DNA from 2 places in the Synechococcus sp. PCC 7336 genome. Region 1 is predicted to be linked to the other one. Evidence: predicted binding sites of a transcription regulator. Region 1 holds the regulator's gene; the other holds the start of a gene.
What was found. The regulator NtcA, encoded in region 1, controls nitrogen genes in cyanobacteria. The targets are predictions, from matches to a motif close to GTANCNNNNGNTAC.
Positions count from the first base shown of each region.

Region 2: SYN7336_RS22510 (circularly permuted type 2 ATP-grasp protein) is a predicted target of NtcA. The motif match lies at 1,810-1,823, and genes of this name have one in related genera.

Region 1 covers NZ_CM001776.1:3,992,319-3,997,946, forward strand. Annotated here, with positions in the region: gene atpD (F0F1 ATP synthase subunit beta) at 1-832, opposite strand, end outside; gene gap (type I glyceraldehyde-3-phosphate dehydrogenase) at 1,144-2,163, opposite strand; gene SYN7336_RS31205 (hypothetical protein) at 2,299-2,505, shown strand; gene ntcA (global nitrogen regulator NtcA) at 2,572-3,258, opposite strand; gene rsmI (16S rRNA (cytidine(1402)-2'-O)-methyltransferase) at 3,640-4,509, shown strand; gene hemB (porphobilinogen synthase) at 4,571-5,545, shown strand.
Region 2 covers NZ_CM001776.1:4,748,702-4,754,329, reverse strand. Annotated here, with positions in the region: gene SYN7336_RS22520 (Ppx/GppA phosphatase family protein) at 1-853, opposite strand, end outside; gene SYN7336_RS27345 (hypothetical protein) at 1,220-1,549, shown strand; gene SYN7336_RS22510 (circularly permuted type 2 ATP-grasp protein) at 1,939-3,375, shown strand; gene SYN7336_RS22505 (alpha-E domain-containing protein) at 3,433-4,389, shown strand; partial or broken gene SYN7336_RS32540 (transglutaminase N-terminal domain-containing protein) at 4,476-4,709, shown strand; gene SYN7336_RS32535 (transglutaminase family protein) at 4,797-5,348, shown strand; gene SYN7336_RS22495 (saccharopine dehydrogenase-like oxidoreductase) at 5,451-5,628, shown strand, end outside.

The sequences.
Region 1 (5,628 bases):
CAGCGGAGGGCATGCGACCCAGCAGAGCCGAGACCTCGGAACCCGCTTGGACGAAGCGGAAGATGTTGTCGATGAACAACAAGACATCCTGCTTGCTGATATCGCGGAAGTACTCAGCCATTGTCAGAGCCGTCAGACCGACGCGCATGCGAGCGCCGGGGGGTTCGTTCATCTGACCGTACACCAGTGCCACTTTATCCAGTACGCCAGACTCTTTCATTTCGTTGTAAAGGTCGTTGCCTTCGCGGGTGCGCTCGCCCACCCCAGAGAACACCGACAGGCCCGAGTGCTGCTGGGCAATGTTATTGATCAACTCCATGATCAAAACCGTTTTGCCGACGCCAGCACCGCCAAACAAACCCGTTTTGCCGCCTTTCTTGTAGGGAGCCAGCAGGTCCACAACCTTAATGCCAGTCTCGAAGATTTCTGGCTTGGTGGACAGTTCGGTGAACTTGGGAGCCTCGCGGTGGATGGGCATGGCTTCCTGATTCTCAACCGGACCCACCTCGTCTACGGGTTCGCCCAAGACGTTAAAGATGCGACCCAAGGTGGGGGGGCCCACCGGCACGGAGATGGGAGCGCCCGTATCGATGACTTCCATGCCGCGTACCAGACCGTCCGTAGAAGACATGGCCACCGCTCGGCAGCGGTTGTCCCCCAGCAGTTGCTGAACTTCAAACGTGACTTTTACCTCAATGCCGCTTTCATTGGTGGCTTCGACTTTGAGGGCGTTATAAATTTCGGGTAGTTTGCCGTTGGGATATTCGGCATCGATAACGGGGCCAATCACCTGAGTGACGTAGCCGATGTTGGTTGCAGTTGTTGTGACCATGCTCGCAATAAGCTCCTGGCAGCGATGTCTGTATCTATCGTCGAATGAAATCTAGAATTGAAGGAAATCTAGAATTGAAGGAAATCTAGAATTGAAGGAAATCTAGAATTGAAGGAAATCTAGAATTGAAGGAAATCTAGAATTGAATGAAGGGGTTGGCTTGAATTGAGTCGGCTTGAGGTTGCGATCGCGACACCGTCACTCGATGTGCGACGCTAAGCACTTTTGCTCACCATTTTCCGCTGACTAGGCTATCACTTGGCCGTGACCTCGGTAAACCGCGATCGCCCAGTCAGAGAGAGGCTGAAAAATTACCCTTGCCACTTGGCGGACATGTGCTCGGCTAAGTCTACAACGCGCTGGGAGTAGCCCCACTCGTTGTCGTACCAAGCCATCAGCTTGACCAAATCGCCATCGAGAACCGTGGTTAGGAGAGAGTCCACCACAGAGGAGCAATGGGCCCGACGGTAGTCGATCGAAACCAAGGGAACTTCCGAATAACCCAAAATACCGGCCAAACCATTCTCAGAGGCTTCTTTGAGGGCACCGTTCACTTCTTCGGCAATGACCTTCTGTTCGGTTTGAACGACCAGATCGACCAAGGAAACATTGGGGGTCGGAACGCGGACTGCCAAGCCCCCCAGCTTCCCCTTAAGCTCGGGCAGCACGAGTGCAACAGCGGTTGCTGCCCCAGTGGTGGTGGGCACAATGCTCAAGGCAGCGGCACGGGCGCGGCGCAGATCGCGGTGGGTGTTATCCAGCAGACGCTGGTCGCCCGTGTAGCTGTGGGTGGTGGTCATAATGCCCCGCACCACGCCGAATTTCTCCAGAATGACCTTAAGGATGGGGGCAAGGCAGTTGGTGGTGCAGCTCGCGTTGCTCACCACAATGTCTCCCACGGGATCGTAATCGTTTTGGTTGACCCCATAAACGTAGGTGGGAACGTCAGACCCCTTGGCAGGAGCAGTAATCATGACTTTCTTGGCACCGGCTTCGACGTGGCGGGCAGCGCCTTTGTAGTTGCGGAAGACGCCAGTGGCTTCGATTACCAGATCGATGCCCATTGCTTTCCAGGGCAGGTTGTTGGGGTTGCGATCGGAAACCACTGTGATGGCTTTGTCATCGAGGAGTAGCTTGCCATCTCGGGCTTCGACATTCACGCCCTCGAGAGGACCGAGGATAGAGTCGTATTTGAGCAGGTGAGCGCTGGTATTAGCATCCCCCGTATCGTTAATGGCAACGATATCGAGGCCGGAGTTTGCTCTCGTCAACCAGCATCGTAAGAAGTTACGACCGATGCGGCCAAATCCGTTAATGGCTACCTTAATCACTGACCCTTTCCTTGCGTTTTTACGAACAGGTGTTGCTGACTAGCACATCATATCGCAATCGTCACGACATCTATAGATTCAATTTAGATTCGAGCTGATTCTGATGTTGGATCTCAGAATCTATGATTTAGCTCCATGTTACTGAGTCTATACCCGAGTGACGATCGCCGACGCCTTTCATTCCTGCCGGACGTCAGTCGAGCAACGCCGGACGTCAGTCGAGCAACGCCGGACGTCAGTCGAACAACGAGGATCATTCTATTCTATTGCGATCGCGCTCCGAGCAAGCGTTTGGTGGGGTCCGTGCTGGCGATCGATCTCCAAGGGAGAGATGGGACGTAGAGAGGATATACTGAGTGGCGACTTATACAAAGCAGGCATCGCCGTTAGAGCCCCCTTTGCGAGCCTCTAGGTAAATCGCTTGCCCAGTTGAATCGGATCGCGAACGGTAATTTTTTTCTTGTGAATAGAAATATAGTTGTGTTTGCGCAAATCGCCCAATAACCGCGTAATGGTGACTCGCGTCGAGCCGATCGCCTCGGCAATTTCTTGGTGGGATAAACGCAAGTCGATGGTGACGCCATCGCTGCTGGGGAGGCCAAAGTCGCGGCAGAGAATGAGCAAGAAACTGACCAAGCGAGAGCCCATATCTCGATGGGCTAAGGTCTCGATCATCATCTCCGTTTCCAAAATCCGAGAAGACAAGCCTTTTAGCAGTAACATCGCCAATTCGGCATTATCTTCTAGCGCCTTTTGTACCTGCTCGATCGGCAGCGACTGTAACTCGACCGTCGTGAATGCCACTGAATGGTAAAAGCGATCGGAATGTTGTCCCGTCAGCAGGGAAAGCACCCCAAAAATACTATTTTCCCGCAATAGTGCTACCGTAATCTCTTCCCCCGATTCGTACACCCGCGAGAGCTTAACTGCCCCTTTCTGGAGAAAATAGACTCGTTCTGCCGGATCGCCCGGAAAGAAAATGGTCTTGCCGCGCTCGTAAGTGTCCACCATTGGCGGATACTGAGTGCCTGCCATTTCCTTAAAAACAGAGGATAGGGGTCTTTCAGGGGCTGCTACCGAATCCAATGGGATCATAATCTCTATCCTCAGTCAGGTGTATTAACTCTCAATGACGAATTGATTCTGTAGACCGATTGGTGCTCGATATTGGCTTTGGATAGAGATCTGTCGCATTCTATTTAATTGGCTGTCAATCCAGTTAAAACTCTAACGCGCTCAATTCGGCAGGTTAAGCTGGCCAATCTGCATGATGGAGCCTTAATTTTTTACATACACTAGAGGCTATCCGCCGTCAGGTTTTGTATCCTAGTGCACATTTTTCTCAAAGATAAACCGATAACAGCTCGATCGCCACCAATTGCCTGGACTCGGCAAGCCCATTTGGGTCAGAATTGCTGCTCGGGATAGAGTCCATAATTGTCTACACCCTTGCGAGTTTCATCGTTGATGTCTGTAATGACCGTCGAACCCGGCACGCTCTATTTGGTGGGAACGCCGATTGGCAATCGCGGCGATGTATCGGATCGCGCCTTACATATTTTGCGCGAGGTGGACTCGATTGCAGCAGAAGATACCCGTCATTCCGGTAGCTTGCTCAAATACTTTGGCATTTCCACCCCATTGCTGAGCTACCACCGCCACAACATTGCCCGCCGCACGCCAGAATTAGTCGCGAAGCTACAGGCGGGAGAGGCGATCGCCCTGGTGACAGATGCTGGCATGCCCGGTATCTCCGATCCGGGGGTGGAGTTGGTGCAAGCCTGTATTGCCGCTGGCATCGCGATCGTGCCCGTGCCCGGTCCCACCGCTCTGATTGTGGCGTTAGTGGCCTCGGGTTTGCCCGCACAGCGATTTGCATTTGAAGGGTTTCTCCCCACTGCGCGCAAGCAGCGGGACGCGATTCTGCAAGAGCTTGCGGAGGAGAGGCGCACGATAGTGTTGTATGAAGCCCCGCACCGCTTGACCCGCACGCTGAAGGATTTACTGGCCTATGTGGAGCCCGATCGCCCCATTGTGGTGGCCCGCGAATTAACGAAACGTTACGAGGAATTTTGGCGGGGAACGGTGGCGTCTGCGCTGGAACAGTTCGCCGAGCGATCGCCTCGGGGTGAGTTCACCTTAGTTTTGGCAGGCGCGCAGCCTAAGCCTGCGGATACGTCGGAATCTGCTTTGCGCGAGCAATTGCGGGAGTTGATAGGGCAGGGTCTATCGCGATCGCAGGCGAGCCGTCAGGTGGCCAAACAGACCGGCTGCGATCGGCGGGCTATATACCGGCTATCCCTCGCGCTAGAGGGGACCGAATCGGACAATCCCCCCGTGCAGTAGGATAAAAAGGCCCTTCGATCGGCTTGACAAAACCCTTTCCCCACAACCCTTTGACTCAGCTATGGATCTCACCTACCGCCCCCGCCGCCTGCGCCGCACTGCTGCCATCCGCGACATGGTGCAGGAAACTCAACTGTCTGTTAAAGATCTGATTTATCCCTTGTTTGTGATGGAAGGGGAAAACACCCGCGAAGAAGTTACCTCTATGCCGGGGTCTTATCGCTATACCCTCGATCTGCTCGTCAAAGAAGTGCAAGAGGCGCATCAGTTGGGCATTCGGGCGATCGCGCTCTTCCCTGCCGTACCCGAGGAGAAAAAAGATTCCTACGGCAGCGAAAGCTTCAATCCCGACGGCTTAATTCCTCAAGCGCTGAAAGCTATCAAAGCCGCTATCCCCAACATTACCCTCATCACTGACGTGGCCCTCGACCCCTACAACAGCGACGGTCATGACGGCATCGTTCGAGATGGCATCATTCTCAACGACGAAACTGTCGAGGTCTTGGTCGAGCAAGCACTGTGTCAAGCAGAAGCGGGGACCGATATTGTCGCCCCCTCCGACATGATGGACGGTCGGATTGGAGCATTGCGGGAAGCGCTGGACGAAAAGGGGTTTGAAGACGTTGCAATTCTGGCTTATTCGGCTAAGTATGCTTCTGCCTATTACGGTCCCTTCCGCGATGCCTTGGGTTCTGCTCCCAAGGCGGGCGATAAAAAGACCTACCAAATGGACCCTGCCAATGCTCGCGAGGCCATGCGCGAAATGGAGTTAGACGAGATGGAGGGGGCAGATATGGTGATGGTGAAGCCTGCGTTAGCTTATCTAGACATCATTTATCGCATCAAAGAATCTACCAATCTGCCAGTGGCGGCCTATAACGTCAGTGGTGAGTACGCCATGATTAAAGCTGCCGAGCAAATGGGCTGGATTGATGGCAAAAAGGTGATGTTGGAAACGCTGCTGAGTATGAAACGGGCGGGTGCCGATCTGATTTTGACGTATTTTGCCAAGGAAGTGGCGCTGTTGTTGCAGTAAGGTTCCGAGCTCTGAATTGCCCTCACCCCCGACCCCTCTCCCCTCGCGAAGCGTGGCGTCAGCCGTAATTCTGGGGGAAGGGG
Region 2 (5,628 bases), 760 kb from region 1:
TCCGTTCTGCCACAGTCATCTTGCGCATTTGGGCGATCGCTTTACGCAGGTCGTCAAGCTCAAAACTGTAACCTTGCAAGCTGGCGGGGGGCCCCTCGTGCATGTATCCGCTCACCATCGCCAAGGCTTCGATCGTGCCCGAGGTACCAATAACGCGGACGGGTTCTCCGGGCGCAAGTTTGTGGAGCAGGTCGCGAATCCCTTCCGCTGGCAGCTCTGCTTTGCCTCGGACATATCCTTGCAAGTGATGGAAGTCTTTACTGCTAGGAGGATCGCCAGAGATAAATTGCTGCGTCAGGCGCACTGCCCCCAGCTTGAGGCTGCGCAGGAAGAGGGGCTCTTCCCCCGTGCCGAGAATGAGTTCGGTCGAGCCACCACCAATATCGATGATGACGTGGGGGCGATCGTTTAAGGCAACAGCAGACAAGACTCCCAAATAAATGCGTCGAGCTTCTTCTCGACCGGAGATCAGGTCGATCTCGATGCCCAGCTCCCGCAGCACTCGTTCTAGAAAGACGTGACCGTTGGGGGCCTCCCGAACGGCACTGGTGGCCACCGCCACGATCGCCTCAGCTCGATAAGACTGGGCTAATGCTCGAGATCGCTCTAGGGCGTCAAATCCCCGTTGCATAGCTTCTGGGGTCAGGCATCCCGTTTCTGGGTCTGTTTCCCCCAGTCTGATGGTGGCCTTGTCTTTGGCAATCGTCATAAAGCTGGGAATCGCGGGATCGACTTTAACGATGAGGGTATGGATGGAGTTGGTGCCCACATCGATCGCCGCCATCACCCGCTGCTCTTGAATGGTGAGAGTCGTCAATGTCGGCAAGCTAACCAAGCTCGTGTCGGTAACCATAGCGAATGGTGTTGTGATGGAATTGAGTGAATCTTACCGTGCTATGTGGAGCGCGGGCCAAGATACGCAAATGTCGGGTATCGGAGCAACGCTATGACTGAGTCGAACCCAATCTCCCGAGGCCAAACCGATTCTGCGATCGCAAATGGAATCAAGCTCAAGAGATAAAAAATGACGATTTTAGCTGCCATTGTTTACTCTTTAAGAAAATTTCCCCTCCCATTCTAGCCATAGTCCAGTCAGGATTTTTGCCAAATACTTGTTTTTTCAGAAATAGTTGAATAAAAATTGCTAAGTTCTAGAAAAATGGGATTTTTGCTCGTTATGTTGGAGACAGAATTGCATATCACTTACTCAGGCTGAATGATGAAAGGTCTTCTAAGATATCTGTCGCGAATTCTCTGTGTTGCGATCGCCACGATTGGAGTGCTCTCATTGCTACTCGGCATGCCGGCGATCGCTCAAAACTCTGCTCCTTCGGACCCACCCAGCAGCCGTACTTCGGAGGCCGCTAGTTCTCCCACTGAAACGGACACTGAAACGGAGGCGAATCGGCCCCGGCAGACTGTTCGTGCGAATCGAGGCAGGGATCGGACTCCCCCTCACGTCTATAACTTCAGGGCCATGAAAAAGTACAACACCCAGACCTACCGCGAGGATACAGTCGGCCCGTACCGCGCAGATGAAGAGGAATAGGCGAGAGGAACGTAAAGGCTCACAGTCCCCCTCTCTCATTGCTGCCTCCTGGGCTAAGACCTCACCATAAATTTCAACGATTCTTTAGCTCTGCATAGCTCGTTTATGGCCCATACTTTGCCTATTGACTGCGACTCGTTACGATAAAACCGCTCGTAACTTCCTCGGAGCCATTTATTGAGCTGCTTTGGTTATCTGACTTAACTGATGACAGGCCCTAGGAATTCGCAATCCATCAAATTGGGCAGGAGCGCTAAATTGTAGTGTATGCTACAGCTTTGCCAGCTGCAGGCATGTAACTGTGCAAACCAAGTCAGTCGCTAGACAACCATGGGAATAGGGTTCAGTTCTCCATCGCACTATGACTGATACCGTGTAGAGATGAAATTATGTGGTTAAGAGAATACGATCCAGAAGATTTTTATGATGAACTATTTGTTGCCAAAGGTGTAGCACGACCTCAAGCAAAATCTTTAATTGAGTGGATGCAGAAGTTAGGTGTCGATCGCTTGGAGCGGCAGCGAAAAACAGCGGAGATTGCCCTACTTAAAATGGGTGTCACTTTTAATGTCTATGGCGACAATCGCGGTGTCGAAAAGGTTTTTCCATTCGATATTATTCCACGCATTATTTCCGCCCAAGAATGGCAGTGGCTAGAGGGGGGGCTGCAACAGCGAATTAAAGCCCTCAATCTTTTTCTAAGTGACATTTACGACGAGCAGAAGATCGTCCAAGATGGGAAAATACCGGCTGAGCCGATCCGTACGGCTTCTGGTTTTTGCCAGCCTTGTGTTGGTATTAAACCTCCTAGCGATACGTGGTGTCATATTGTCGGAACTGACCTAGTGCGAGATAGTGATGGGCGTTGGTATGTTTTGGAAGATAATCTCAGAGTGCCCTCGGGAATTTCCTATGTATTAGAGAATCGCCGGGTGATGAAAAGCACCTTTCCCGAAATTTTTCAAACTATGGCAATTCAAGCAATTGATGAATATCCCAGCTATTTACTAGAGACCTTATTGGGATTGGCTCCTGCCCACTTACCCGATCCTGCCGTGGTGGTTTTGACGCCCGGAATTTATAATTCAGCCTACTACGAACATTCTTTCCTCGCACAGCAAATGGGAATAGAGCTGGTGGAAGGAAGAGATTTAGTGGTAGTGGATGGTTACGTGCAGATGCTGACCACCCAAGGTTTGCGCCGAGTTGATGTCATCTACCGCAGAGTTGACGATGAATTTTTAGACCCCAAGGTATTTCGATCGGACTCTCTGTTAGGGGTTCCCGGTTTAATGGAGGTGTTCCGACAAGGCCGAGTGGCGATCGCGAATGCGCCAGGCACAGGAGTGGCGGATGATAAAGTGATTTATGCTTACGTTCCCGAGATGATTCGCTATTACTTGGGAGAAGAACCGATCTTAGACAACGTCCCTACCTATCTTTGCTGGCAGGACAAAGATAGAGACCACGTGCTCAAAAACTTAGATCGACTGGTTGTGAAAGCAGCCAATGAAGCCGGAGGGTATGGCATGCTAATCGGAACGCAAGCAACAGAAGCACAAAGGGCAGAATTTGCCCAAAAGATTATTGCTAGTCCGCGCAACTACATTGCCCAGCCGACACTCAGTTTATCCAGAGTTCCCACATTAATTGAGGGTGTGGTCGAGGGACGGCACGTCGATCTGCGGCCGTACGTTCTCAATCGCGGCAACGAAGTTTACGTTCACCCAGGGGGATTAACCCGCGTTGCCCTTAAAAAAGGCTCTCTTGTTGTCAATTCTTCCCAGGGTGGCGGCAGTAAAGATACTTGGGTACTCACTCACTAGGGATAGAAAGTATAACGATCGACAGCAGAACATCAAACAATCAACAATGCAAAACCAATGTTAAGTAGAGTAGCCGATTCGATTTTCTGGTTAAACCGTTATATAGAGCGAGCTGAGAATGTATCCCGTTTTGTGGATGTAAACCTCAACCTGATGCTCGATTTGCCATCAGATATCGATCATCAATGGGATCCTTTAGTCTCTATCACAGGAGATGTAGAACACTTTAACAAATACTACGAAGAAGCTAATGCTCGCAATGTCATCCGCTTCTTAACCTTTGATGAGGACTATCCCAATTCAATCATCTCCTGTTTAAAAGGAGCTAGAGAGAATGCTCGCTCGTGTCGCGAGACCATTTCCTCCGAAATGTGGGAGGAAGTCAACTCGTTTTACCTCATGGTCAAAGAAGCAGCGCCAGAGCAACCCTTGGACGATCTGCCGAGCTTTTTAAGTCAAGTCAAGTTGGCCAGCCACAGTTTTGCTGGGGTCATGGATGCAACCATGGCTCATAATGAAGGGTGGCAGTTCGGACAAATGGGAAGATTTCTAGAACGGGCAGATAAAACCACTCGACTTCTAGATGTTAAGTACTTTCTTTTGCTCCCTTCTGTCGAATGGGTGGGTACACCTTTAGATCGAATTCAGTGGATTTCATTGCTGAAATCAGCGAGTGCTTACGAAATGTACCGAAAATTCCAACATCGCATTATTCCCAGTAGTGTTGTAGAGTTTTTGGTTCTCAATCGCCAGTTTCCGCGCTCGATCTATTTCTGTCTCCATCAATCCGAACAATGCCTGCATGCAATCACAGATACTCCCATCGGAACTTGGTGCAACCGAGCAGAAAGATCTCTAGGCAAATTATGTGCTCGCTTGGGATATACTACAGTAGACGATGTGATTGAATCTGGTTTGCATGAGTTTTTAGATGAGATGCAAAGTGAAATCAATAGTGTAGGCGATCGGATCTATACCACCTTTCTGACTGTGGAGAATAAAGTTCTAAGTTAAGTCAAGATTATGATTGCAAAAATACAGCCAATTCTATTGGTAGAACTTATTCTTCATATTCTCTTCGATCTGTTCGCCTCCATTCAATGTTGTACCAAATTAGTCATCAAACCTCTTACACCTATAGCCAATCTGTCAGCTTAAGCCCACACCTCATCCGACTGCGCCCCCGCTCTGATAGTTGGCAAAGACTACACGATTTTTCCTTGTCGATCGCTCCTCAGCCCCAAGGATGCTCGGAATTCATCGATCTCGATGGAAATAACTTAACTAAAATTTGGTTCGATCGATCAACCAAGCAACTCGCCTTACAGGTTCTTGCTAAAGTAGAAACTCTGGAAACCAATCCATTTGATTACCTTGTAGAACCTTGGGCAACAACAATACCCTTTGATTATCCAAGTTCTATGCTGAAGCAACTGCAGGCTTACTTGCAACCTTATAGCCCCATGCCCGATGCTTCTGTCTTAGAGTTAGCTCGAGATCTCGTACATGAAGCACGAGAAGATGTGCTGAGTTTTCTCGCAAGCATCAACCAAAAGATTTATGCAAATTGCGATTATATTACTCGAGAAACTGGACAACCTTGGCCTGCTGGGCTGACGTGGAAAAAAAAGCAAGGTTCCTGTCGCGATTTTGCCGTTCTGTTTATGGATATTTGTCGAGCTGCTGGTTTGGCCACTCGGTTTATTAGTGGCTACCAAGAAGGCGATCTCGATCTCGATGACGGAGATTTACATGCCTGGGTTGAAGTTTATCTGCCAGGGGCCGGATGGCGCGGATACGATCCCACGCATGGTTTGGCGGTTTGCGATCGCCATATTGCTGTGGCTGCTTCTGCCTTGCCTAAATATACTGCGCCAGTTTCTGGTGCAGTCAATCCCGCTTCGGGTCTGAGGGGCGATCGGCAATTACTGTCCTCTACCCTGCACACGCAAATCTCGATTTCGAGGGTATGAGTACTGGCGACAGATGCCGATCGCCCCTGCCCATTGTGAGGGGTGAAGGGCAGGAGTAAAATTGACACCCAAAGAGTCGAATGACATTGCGGGGTATCGATTGTGAGATTGGCTATTTTTGGCGCAGGCGGTTTGGGTCGCTCGATGCTGGATCTCGTGCAGTACAAGCAAGGGATGCGGGCGGTAGCGATTTTGGATCGATCGGGATATGTGTTTAACCCCGCAGGAATTGCTCCCCTTGCTGCTGACTTTGCCGGCTGCGCTCTGCACCCCGACGGTC